Regions from separate parts of the Bradyrhizobium amphicarpaeae genome, predicted to be linked through region 2. Evidence: predicted binding sites of a transcription regulator. Region 2 holds the regulator's gene; the other holds the start of a gene.
What was found. Region 2 encodes LexA, which represses DNA repair genes until DNA is damaged. Its sites were predicted from a motif close to TGTTCNNNNTGTGTTCNG; they were not measured.
Positions count from the first base shown of each region.

Region 1: the regulator LexA is predicted to act here: its motif matches at 2,926-2,943, upstream of uvrA (excinuclease ABC subunit UvrA).

Region 1 is NZ_CP029426.2:3,827,398-3,831,667, forward strand. It holds gene gyrA (DNA gyrase subunit A) at 1-689, opposite strand, end outside; gene CIT40_RS17795 (single-stranded DNA-binding protein) at 1,043-1,540, opposite strand; gene CIT40_RS17800 (outer membrane protein) at 2,061-2,750, shown strand; gene uvrA (excinuclease ABC subunit UvrA) at 3,039-4,270, shown strand, end outside.
Region 2 is NZ_CP029426.2:3,936,257-3,940,526, reverse strand. It holds gene CIT40_RS18315 (ComEC/Rec2 family competence protein) at 1-346, shown strand, start outside; gene CIT40_RS18310 (hypothetical protein) at 355-783, opposite strand; gene lexA (transcriptional repressor LexA) at 1,211-1,912, opposite strand; gene CIT40_RS18300 (molybdopterin molybdotransferase MoeA) at 2,089-3,300, opposite strand; gene CIT40_RS18295 (hypothetical protein) at 3,491-3,694, opposite strand; gene CIT40_RS18290 (HAD family hydrolase) at 3,864-4,270, opposite strand, start outside.

The DNA of each region.
Region 1 (4,270 bases), 110 kb from region 2:
CCGGTCGGGAAATCCGGGCCCGGCACGATGTTGATGAGTTCGTCGATGGTGAGTGCGGGATTGTCGATCAGCGCCACGCAGGCGTCGATGACCTCGCCGAGATTGTGCGGCGGGATGTTGGTGGCCATGCCGACCGCGATGCCGCCGGCGCCGTTGACCAGCAGGTTCGGGAACTTGGCCGGCAGAACCGACGGTTCTGTCTCGTTGTTGTCGTAGTTCGGCTGGAAGTCGACGGTGTCCTTGTCGATATCGGCCAGCAGCGCCAACGCGGCCTTCGTCAGACGCGCCTCGGTGTAACGATAGGCGGCCGGGGGGTCGCCGTCGACCGAGCCGAAATTGCCCTGGCCGTCGATCAGCGGCACGCGCATCGAGAAGTCCTGCGCCATGCGGACCATGGCGTCGTAGATCGACTGGTCGCCGTGCGGGTGATACTTACCGATGACGTCACCGACCACGCGGGCGGATTTGACGTACTTCTTGTCCGGCGTGTGCCCCTGCTCGTTCATCGAGAACAGGATGCGGCGGTGCACCGGCTTCAGACCGTCACGGGCATCAGGCAGCGCCCGCGCCACGATCACGCTCATGGCATAGTCGAGATAGGACTTCTTCATCTCCTCGAAGATGGAGACGGGACGAATATCCGAGGGTTTCGCCGGCTGGTCGCCGGGCTTGTCGTCGTCGTCAGCCAAGGGGAAATCCGTGAGGTTTTATCTGGGAATCATATAGCGCATCGAGCCCCTGATAACCACCCTCGCAAGGGTCTTGGGAAGCGCTTTTTCCGCTTATTCTTCCAATAGCTTACGGCGCTGCGGGGAGTATTTTTGATAGGCCCGGAACAGGCCTTCCGAAATCGCCCTCGAGCCCTCGTCGATCGCGCGGCAAGCGCGCTTCATGGACGGATTTGCGCGGGGGCTGTCCGAGTTCAAGCCGAACATGAAGCGGGCCCGGAAATCCCGAGCCCGTCCTGTCGATTAGCGAGATTTGCTGATCCGACGTGGAAGGCGCCGCATCGCCGGCAGCGCCCCGATCGTCCGTTCCGTTCTCAGAACGGAATATCGTCGTCCATGTCGCTGTTGCGGCCACCGCCGCCGGCGGCCACGGGACGGCGCGGTGCGCTGCTGACGGGGCCGGAGGAGCCGAAATCGCCGCCCGGCTCGTCGCCGAAGCTGCCGCCTCCGCCGCCGCCGCTGCGGCCGTCGAGCATCGTCAGCGTCGAGTTGAAGCCCTGCAGCACGATCTCGGTCGAGTACTTCTCGACACCGCTCTGGTCGGTGTACTTGCGGGTCTGGAGCGCGCCCTCGATGTAAACCTTGGCGCCCTTCTTCAGATACTGTTCGACGATCTTGCAAAGCGGCTCAGAGAAGATCACGACGCGATGCCACTCGGTCTTTTCCTTGCGCTCGCCGCTGTTCTTGTCGCGCCAGGTCTCCGACGTCGCGATGCTCAGATTCGCGATCGGCCGCCCGTCCTGGGTGCGTCGGATTTCAGGATCCTTGCCGAGATTTCCAACCAGAATGACCTTGTTGACGCTTCCCGCCATCGCCGCTCTCCACTCCGAATGCCACTGAATTTCATAAGGCCGAGCGCGCTGCCCGCACTCCTCTGCGCCCTGTTTGAGGCGACCCTATACGCTTGCGGGCGCCGCTCAGCCCAGCACCCCCAAGGTTATCCCCACATATAGCACCAACCTTCATTCCGTTCCAGATTTGTTCTTCTGAAAATACACCAAATCGCAGGCTGATGGCGCAACCGCGGCCATGACCAACAGCGGAACGATATATCGTGGCCGGCCTCGCGTTCGACCGGGAGAGCAAGCTCCATTGGGCCACGCACGGGCCGCCGACCGCGGACGGCATCGCTCTGATATTGTTCCAATAATGGAACCGGCCTGTTGCTCGGAAGCAATAAGTCAGTAACCATCACCTTTCGCACAACTGTGGCTTTCAGGAGACACAACTTCCGGCTTCAGTGGTGTAAGCACGCCTCAGTTGGGCCATCGAGTCCGCTGCCCTTCCGGTCAAGGAAGGCAACAACAGAAACTGGGACTGGGATTACTGAAAATGAAAAAGGTTTTGTTGGCTTCGGCCGCTCTCTTCGCTCTGGCGGCTCCCGCTTCGGCTGCTGATCTCGCAGCTCGCCCCTACACCAAGGCGCCGATGGCCCCGATGGCCTCCGTCTACAACTGGACCGGCTTCTATCTCGGTCTCGTCGGTGGCGGCGCCTGGGAAGATACCTCGGGCAGCCCGAAGATGCAGGGTGGCTTCGTCGGCGGCACCGCCGGCTACAACTGGCAGACCGGTAACGTGGTGTTCGGCCTTGAGACCGATGCTGCCTGGGCTGACGTCAGCGCTTCGGCCGCTGGTGTGGTTTTCGTTCCCGGCGTCGGTGGCATTCCCGCTTCGGTGAGCTCCAAGACCGACGCGATGGGCACCGTGCGCGGTCGCATCGGCTGGGCCGTGAACAACGTCCTGCTGTACGGCACCGGTGGTTACGCCTGGATCGACAACAAGATCACTGCCACCCTGGGCGGTGCTTCGGTCTCCGACAGCAAGTTCCACTCCGGCTGGACCGTCGGTGCGGGCGTTGAAGCCTACATCGCTCCGCAGTGGTCGGTGAAGGGCGAGTATCTCTATCGCAGCCTCGGTGGCGAGACCTACTTCGGCGCCGTCAACACCGGTACGCTCAACCTCCACACCGTGCAGCTCGGCGTGAACTATCACTTCGGCGCCCCGGTCGTCGCCAAGTACTAAGCCAAGTACTAAGCTACGCTTCAACGCCAACGCGTTACGAAAGGCCGGCCTCGCGCCGGCCTTTTTGTTTGGCGGGTAGCTTGCCGCGCCGTTCCGCAAGGCCCCCTGCTGCCAGATGCCGCCAGCGCGCCAACAATCCGTTGACGATTCGCAACTGCCTCTGGAAATCCGCCCGCGTTCTTCCTACGTTCGCTGACAACCCCATCGGCGCCGATCCCGGTTCCGGGCGAAGCGCGCCTTTTTATTGGCGCGGTCGCGCACCCATGGGATTCCCTAGGGGCAACTCGGATGGATGAAGTGATCAAGGCGAAGCGCCAACAGCAGAACGCAGGCTCCAGCCGGCACGCAATTACGATCCGCGGCGCACGCGAGCACAACCTCAAGAACATCGACGTCGAGATTCCCCGCGACAAGCTGGTGGTGTTCACCGGCCTCTCCGGCTCCGGCAAATCGTCGCTCGCCTTCGACACCATCTATGCCGAGGGCCAGCGTCGCTACGTCGAATCGCTGTCGGCCTATGCCCGCCAGTTCCTCGAGATGATGCAGAAGCCGGACGTCGACCAGATCGACGGCCTGTCGCCGGCGATCTCGATCGAGCAGAAGACGACGTCGAAAAACCCGCGCTCCACCGTCGGCACCGTCACCGAGATCTACGACTACATGCGGCTGCTGTGGGCGCGCGTCGGCGTACCCTATTCGCCAGCCACCGGCCTGCCGATCGAGAGCCAGACCGTCTCGCAGATGGTCGACCGCGTGCTGACACTGCCCGAGGGCACCCGCCTCTATCTGCTCGCGCCCGTCGTGCGCGGCCGCAAGGGCGAGTATCGCAAGGAGCTCGCCGAATGGCTCAAGAAGGGCTTTCAGCGCGTCAAGATCGACGGCACCTTCCACGAGCTCGCGGAAGCGCCGACGCTCGACAAGAAATTCCCGCATGACATCGACGTCGTGGTCGATCGCATCGTGGTGCGCGCCGATATCGGCCAGCGCCTCGCCGAGAGTTTCGAGACCGCGCTGAAGCTCGCCGAAGGCCTTGCCGTCGTCGAGTTCGCCGACGCGCCGGCGGCCGCGCCCGCCGAGGAGAAAGAGAAAAAGAAGACCGCCAAGATCCACGACAAGAGCGGGCCCGAGCGGATCCTGTTCTCGGAGAAGTTCGCCTGCCCCGTCTCCGGCTTCACCATCCCCGAGGTCGAGCCGCGGCTGTTCTCGTTCAACAACCCCTACGGCGCCTGTCCGGCCTGCGGCGGCCTCGGCGTCGAGCAGCATGTCGACGAGGACCTCGTCATTCCCGACAAGGAGGCCGCCATCGGCAAGGGCGCGATTGCGCCCTGGGCCAAGTCGTCCTCGCCCTACTACACGCAGACGCTGACCGCGCTCGGCAAGCATTACAAGTTCACGCTGACCACCAGGTGGAAGGACCTGCCCAAGAAGACGCAGAACGCGATCCTCCACGGCTCCGGCGAGGACGAGATCAAGTTCTCCTACGAGGACGGAGTGCGCTCCTACGACACCAAGAAGCCGTT
Region 2 (4,270 bases):
GACGCCGCTCGCCGACGGGCGGCTGGTCGCGCTGGCCTCGCGCATCGAGGCGCTGGCGGATGATTGCAACCGGGCCGCACTGGTGGTGACGTCTCGGCCGGCGCCGCCCGATTGTGCGGCGATGGTGGTGGATCGGCAGCGGCTCGCTCGCCAGGGTGCGCTGGCCCTGACGCCACGCGGCGACGGCTTTTCCGTTCAGCCGGTGAGGGCGAGTGGCACAAGCCGCCCCTGGTCGCCGGCAGCTGCCGGCGAGGGTGAATTCGAAGGAGCTCTCGTGCCGAGGGCGGCGGCTCCGCGCAGCAAGGATGCGACCCCGGCGGAGGCCGATCTTCAGGCGGAGGACTGAAGCCCTCGTCAGCCGATCGGCAGTCGCGGAGCCGTCGGGCGACTGTCGGCGATGATCTCACGCTTGCGCTCGCTGACCGGCTGGGTCACCGGCAGCTGCAGGACGGTTGCGCGCTGGCCTTCGACGAGCTGCGTCACCAGCACGGATTTGCCGTCCGGGAATTCGATCGCGTCGTGATGGCGATCGGGAATGTGCGGATCGATCTTGCCGAACTTGCCGACGCGGGAGTTGACGGTACGCGTCCAGATCCAGCGGTTGTCGTAACGGACGTTGTCGGCGAAGGCGAGTTCCGTTCCCGGCAACAGGCAGACCGCGACGGAGAGATCGGCTTCGGAGGCAAAGCCGCGCGTCGAGGTGCCGCGGAACGTTGTCGTGACGATCGTCTCGCCGACTTCTGCGGGGCGCGTCGCGACGGCATGCAGGCTGTAGTCACACATCGGGTGCTCCTCAATGCAGAGATAGCGACCCGCACCTCTTTTGGAGGCGCAGGCCCCTGTCAGAGTGGAAGCGCGTGACGGTCTGCCTGGTTGTAGGCAAATCTGCGGCTCGGATCGGCGAGCCGAGATCACATTATCTTTCCCGAATCCAATAGGAACAAAGTTCGCTCACCTACATTCGGCAGGCGCGTGTCGGTGCCCGCAGGCCCAGAATGCAGATTGACCGCGTCGTGGGGAAAGAGGAGCAATGCTTGTTGCGCACCCGGCCGACGATGCCGCTGCGGAGAAGGGGCCGGATAGTCTGTGCAATACCAGAAAGACTATCCAGCCGGCGCGGACCATCGTCCGCTCCAATCTCTGATCGGCGATGCCGACCGCAGCCGCGCGCGCGAGGCGCACAAGACTTCTTGATCGAGACCGTCCGGACTCAGTACTTGCGGTACAGCCCGATCAGCTTGCCCTGAATCTTCACGCGGTTCGGCGGCAGGATGCGCACCTCATACGCGGCATTGGCAGGCTCCAGCGCGATCGACGCGCCACGGCGGCGGAATCGCTTGAGCGTGGCTTCCTCGTCGTCGATCAACGCCACGACGATGTCGCCGGTATCGGCGCTCTCGTTGCGCTGGATCAGCGCCATGTCGCCGTCGAGGATGCCGGCCTCGACCATGGAATCGCCGCGCACTTCGAGCGCGTAATGCTCGCCGGAGCCGAGCATGTCGGGCGGCACGCTGATGGTGTGGCTGCGGGTCTGCAACGCCTCGATCGGGGTGCCGGCCGCAATGCGGCCCATCACGGGCACGGCAACGGGCCGCTCGCCCTCGTCTGCGGACGGGCTGGAGCTCGCGCGGATCTTGCCGAGATTGCCCTCGATGACGCTTGGCGTGAAGCCGCGTCGGCTGCCGGCGGCGGCCTGGAGCTCCGGCAACTTGATCACTTCGATGGCCCGGGCGCGGTTGGGCAGGCGGCGGATGAAGCCGCGCTCCTCGAGTGCGGTGATCAGGCGGTGGATGCCCGATTTCGAGCGCAGGTCGAGCGCATCCTTCATCTCGTCGAAGGACGGCGGCACGCCGCTTTCCTTCAAGCGTTCGCTGATGAACCGCAGAAGCTCGTATTGTTTGCGCGTTAACATCTCGACCAAAGTCCCCCGGTTGATGTCGTTCGATTCCGAGACGATGAATTCAGCGATAAGCCGCTACATCCTCGAAACAAATCATGAACGGACACTATATGTTCGATACATGTTCCGCAACTGCTTAATTTTGCGTGAACAGAACGAGACACGCGGAATGCGTGTGGCCGCGCAGGTCAGACGGGGAGCCGCAGCACCTCGCAGGGGCTGCCGGCCTCGGCCTTCGGCGCAAACGGTGCGCGCACGAGAAGTACCTGTGCTGCAGCAAGATTCGCAAGCAGAGAGGAGTCTTGATGGCTGACGGGAAGAGCGACGAGCGTGCCGTCGTCGCGCAGCTCCAGGCGCGCGCGCAGATAGTCCTCGCGCTGGTCGTTGGCACCGAGATCGCGACCCAGCACGGCGCGCTCGCGATGATGATGAATCACCGAACGGCCCGACAGCGCCCGAATCAGCGGCACCATGAACAGAAAGGCGCACACGTAAGACGACACGGGATTGCCGGGCAGGCCGATCACGCCCATCGCCCCCAACCGTCCGTGCATCATCGGCTTGCCGGGCCGCATCGCGATCTTCCAGAACGCCATCGCGATGCCTTCGTCCCGCAGGGCCTGCTGGACCAGGTCGTGGTCACCGACCGATGCGCCTCCGGTCGTGATCAGGATGTCGGCGCCGCTTTCGCGCGCGCGGCGGATGCCGGCGGTGGTGGCCTCCAGCGTATCGGCGGCAACACCGAGGTCGATGGTCTCGGCACCCTCGCTGCGGGCGAGCGCGTGGAGGGCATAGCCGTTGGAATAGACGATCTGGCCGTGCCCGGGTGTGGCGCCCGGCATCACCAGTTCGTCGCCGGTGGCGAGGATCGCGACCTTCGGGCGTCGGCAGGCGGCGAGATACGGGTGATTCATGCCGGCCGCGAGGGCGAGATCGCGCTCAGTCAGACGGGTCCCCTTGCGCAAGAGGACGTCACCCTCGCGGAAATCCACGCCAGCGGGGCGGATGTGCCGACCCACGATCGCAGCTTCCTTGATCGTGACGCTCTTGCCGTCCGCAATGGTGTCCTCCTGGATCACGACCGCGTCCGCGCCCTCCGGAACGACACCGCCAGTGAAGATCCGCACGGCTTCGCCTGCGCCGACCCGTCCTGTGAACGGACGGCCGGCCGCGACCTCACCGATGACAGTCAACCTGGAATCGATCGCTGCGGCGTCGGCCGCGCGGACGGCGTAGCCGTCCATCGCCGACATGGCCTGCGGCGGCTGCGTGCGCCGCGCGGCGACGTCACGCGCGAGCACCCGGTGGTAGGCTTCGTCGAGCGAAACCATCTGTTCAGGCAGCGGCTCAACGCCCGCCAGCACCGCGGCCAGGGCGTCGGAAACCGGCATCAAGGCCACGGCGAAACTCCTGCTCGGCGCGTTCGGACGAAATGTTCCGACAGTGTTCTAACCGAGCGCGGAGGCGGAGGCAAAATTGCAGACGAGGGCGACCATGCTGCCGCTTTCAGCCCGTATCGAAGACAGACTCAGGCCTGGCGTCGCATCATCCAGACGACGGGACTGGTCGGCAGGAGGGGCCATGCATCGGTCAACGCCCGCTCGGCGCATCCGGGTTGACGAATGCGACATCGGGAGCCCTCGGGCCTTGATCCTTGTCCGGCAGCGGGTCGGCCTGAGATTTCAGGTCGGCGGCCTTGCTGATCAGCTTGGCGGAAAGGTCAGAATCCGAGGTGGTTCTGGCGAATTCAAGCAGGAGAGAGGCCTGCCTGGTGAGATAGGTTTTGCCCAGCACGTCGATACGTCCGTCGTAGAATTCCCAACGGAATGATGAGTCCGAGAGGTGGTATTACGTTCCCGGAACTCTGTGTAAAAATGCACAAAGCGATCCGGTTCCCCCATCTCTTGCATATTTTTCCCTGCAAGCGGGACTGCAACAAGTCTGATGCGATGGCGGGCTGGCTTCAGATGCCCAACGCCTTCAAGGCGTTTCCAACGTCGCGTGGCGACGTCACATGCACCGCCGTCAGTCCGCGTGCCCGCGCACCTTCGACATTCTCGGCGAGGTCGTCGAAGAACACGATGCGCTCCGCAGGCACGCCGATCGCGGTGACGACGTGGTCGAAGGCTTCCGCGTCCGGTTTGCGCAGTCCGATGCTGGACGACAGATACAGCGCGCGGAAATGGCCGAGCAGTTCGCCATATTCCCTGGAGAAATAGTCGACATGCGGCCGGTTGGTGTTGGAGAAGGCGTAGAGCGGCATCTGCTTCGCCGCGCGCGGCAGCAGCTCGGCGATGTCGGGCATCTCGCCGGCGAAGATCGCGTTCCAGCCTTCCAGGAATTGCGCGTCCGAAATGCCGATTCCGAGCG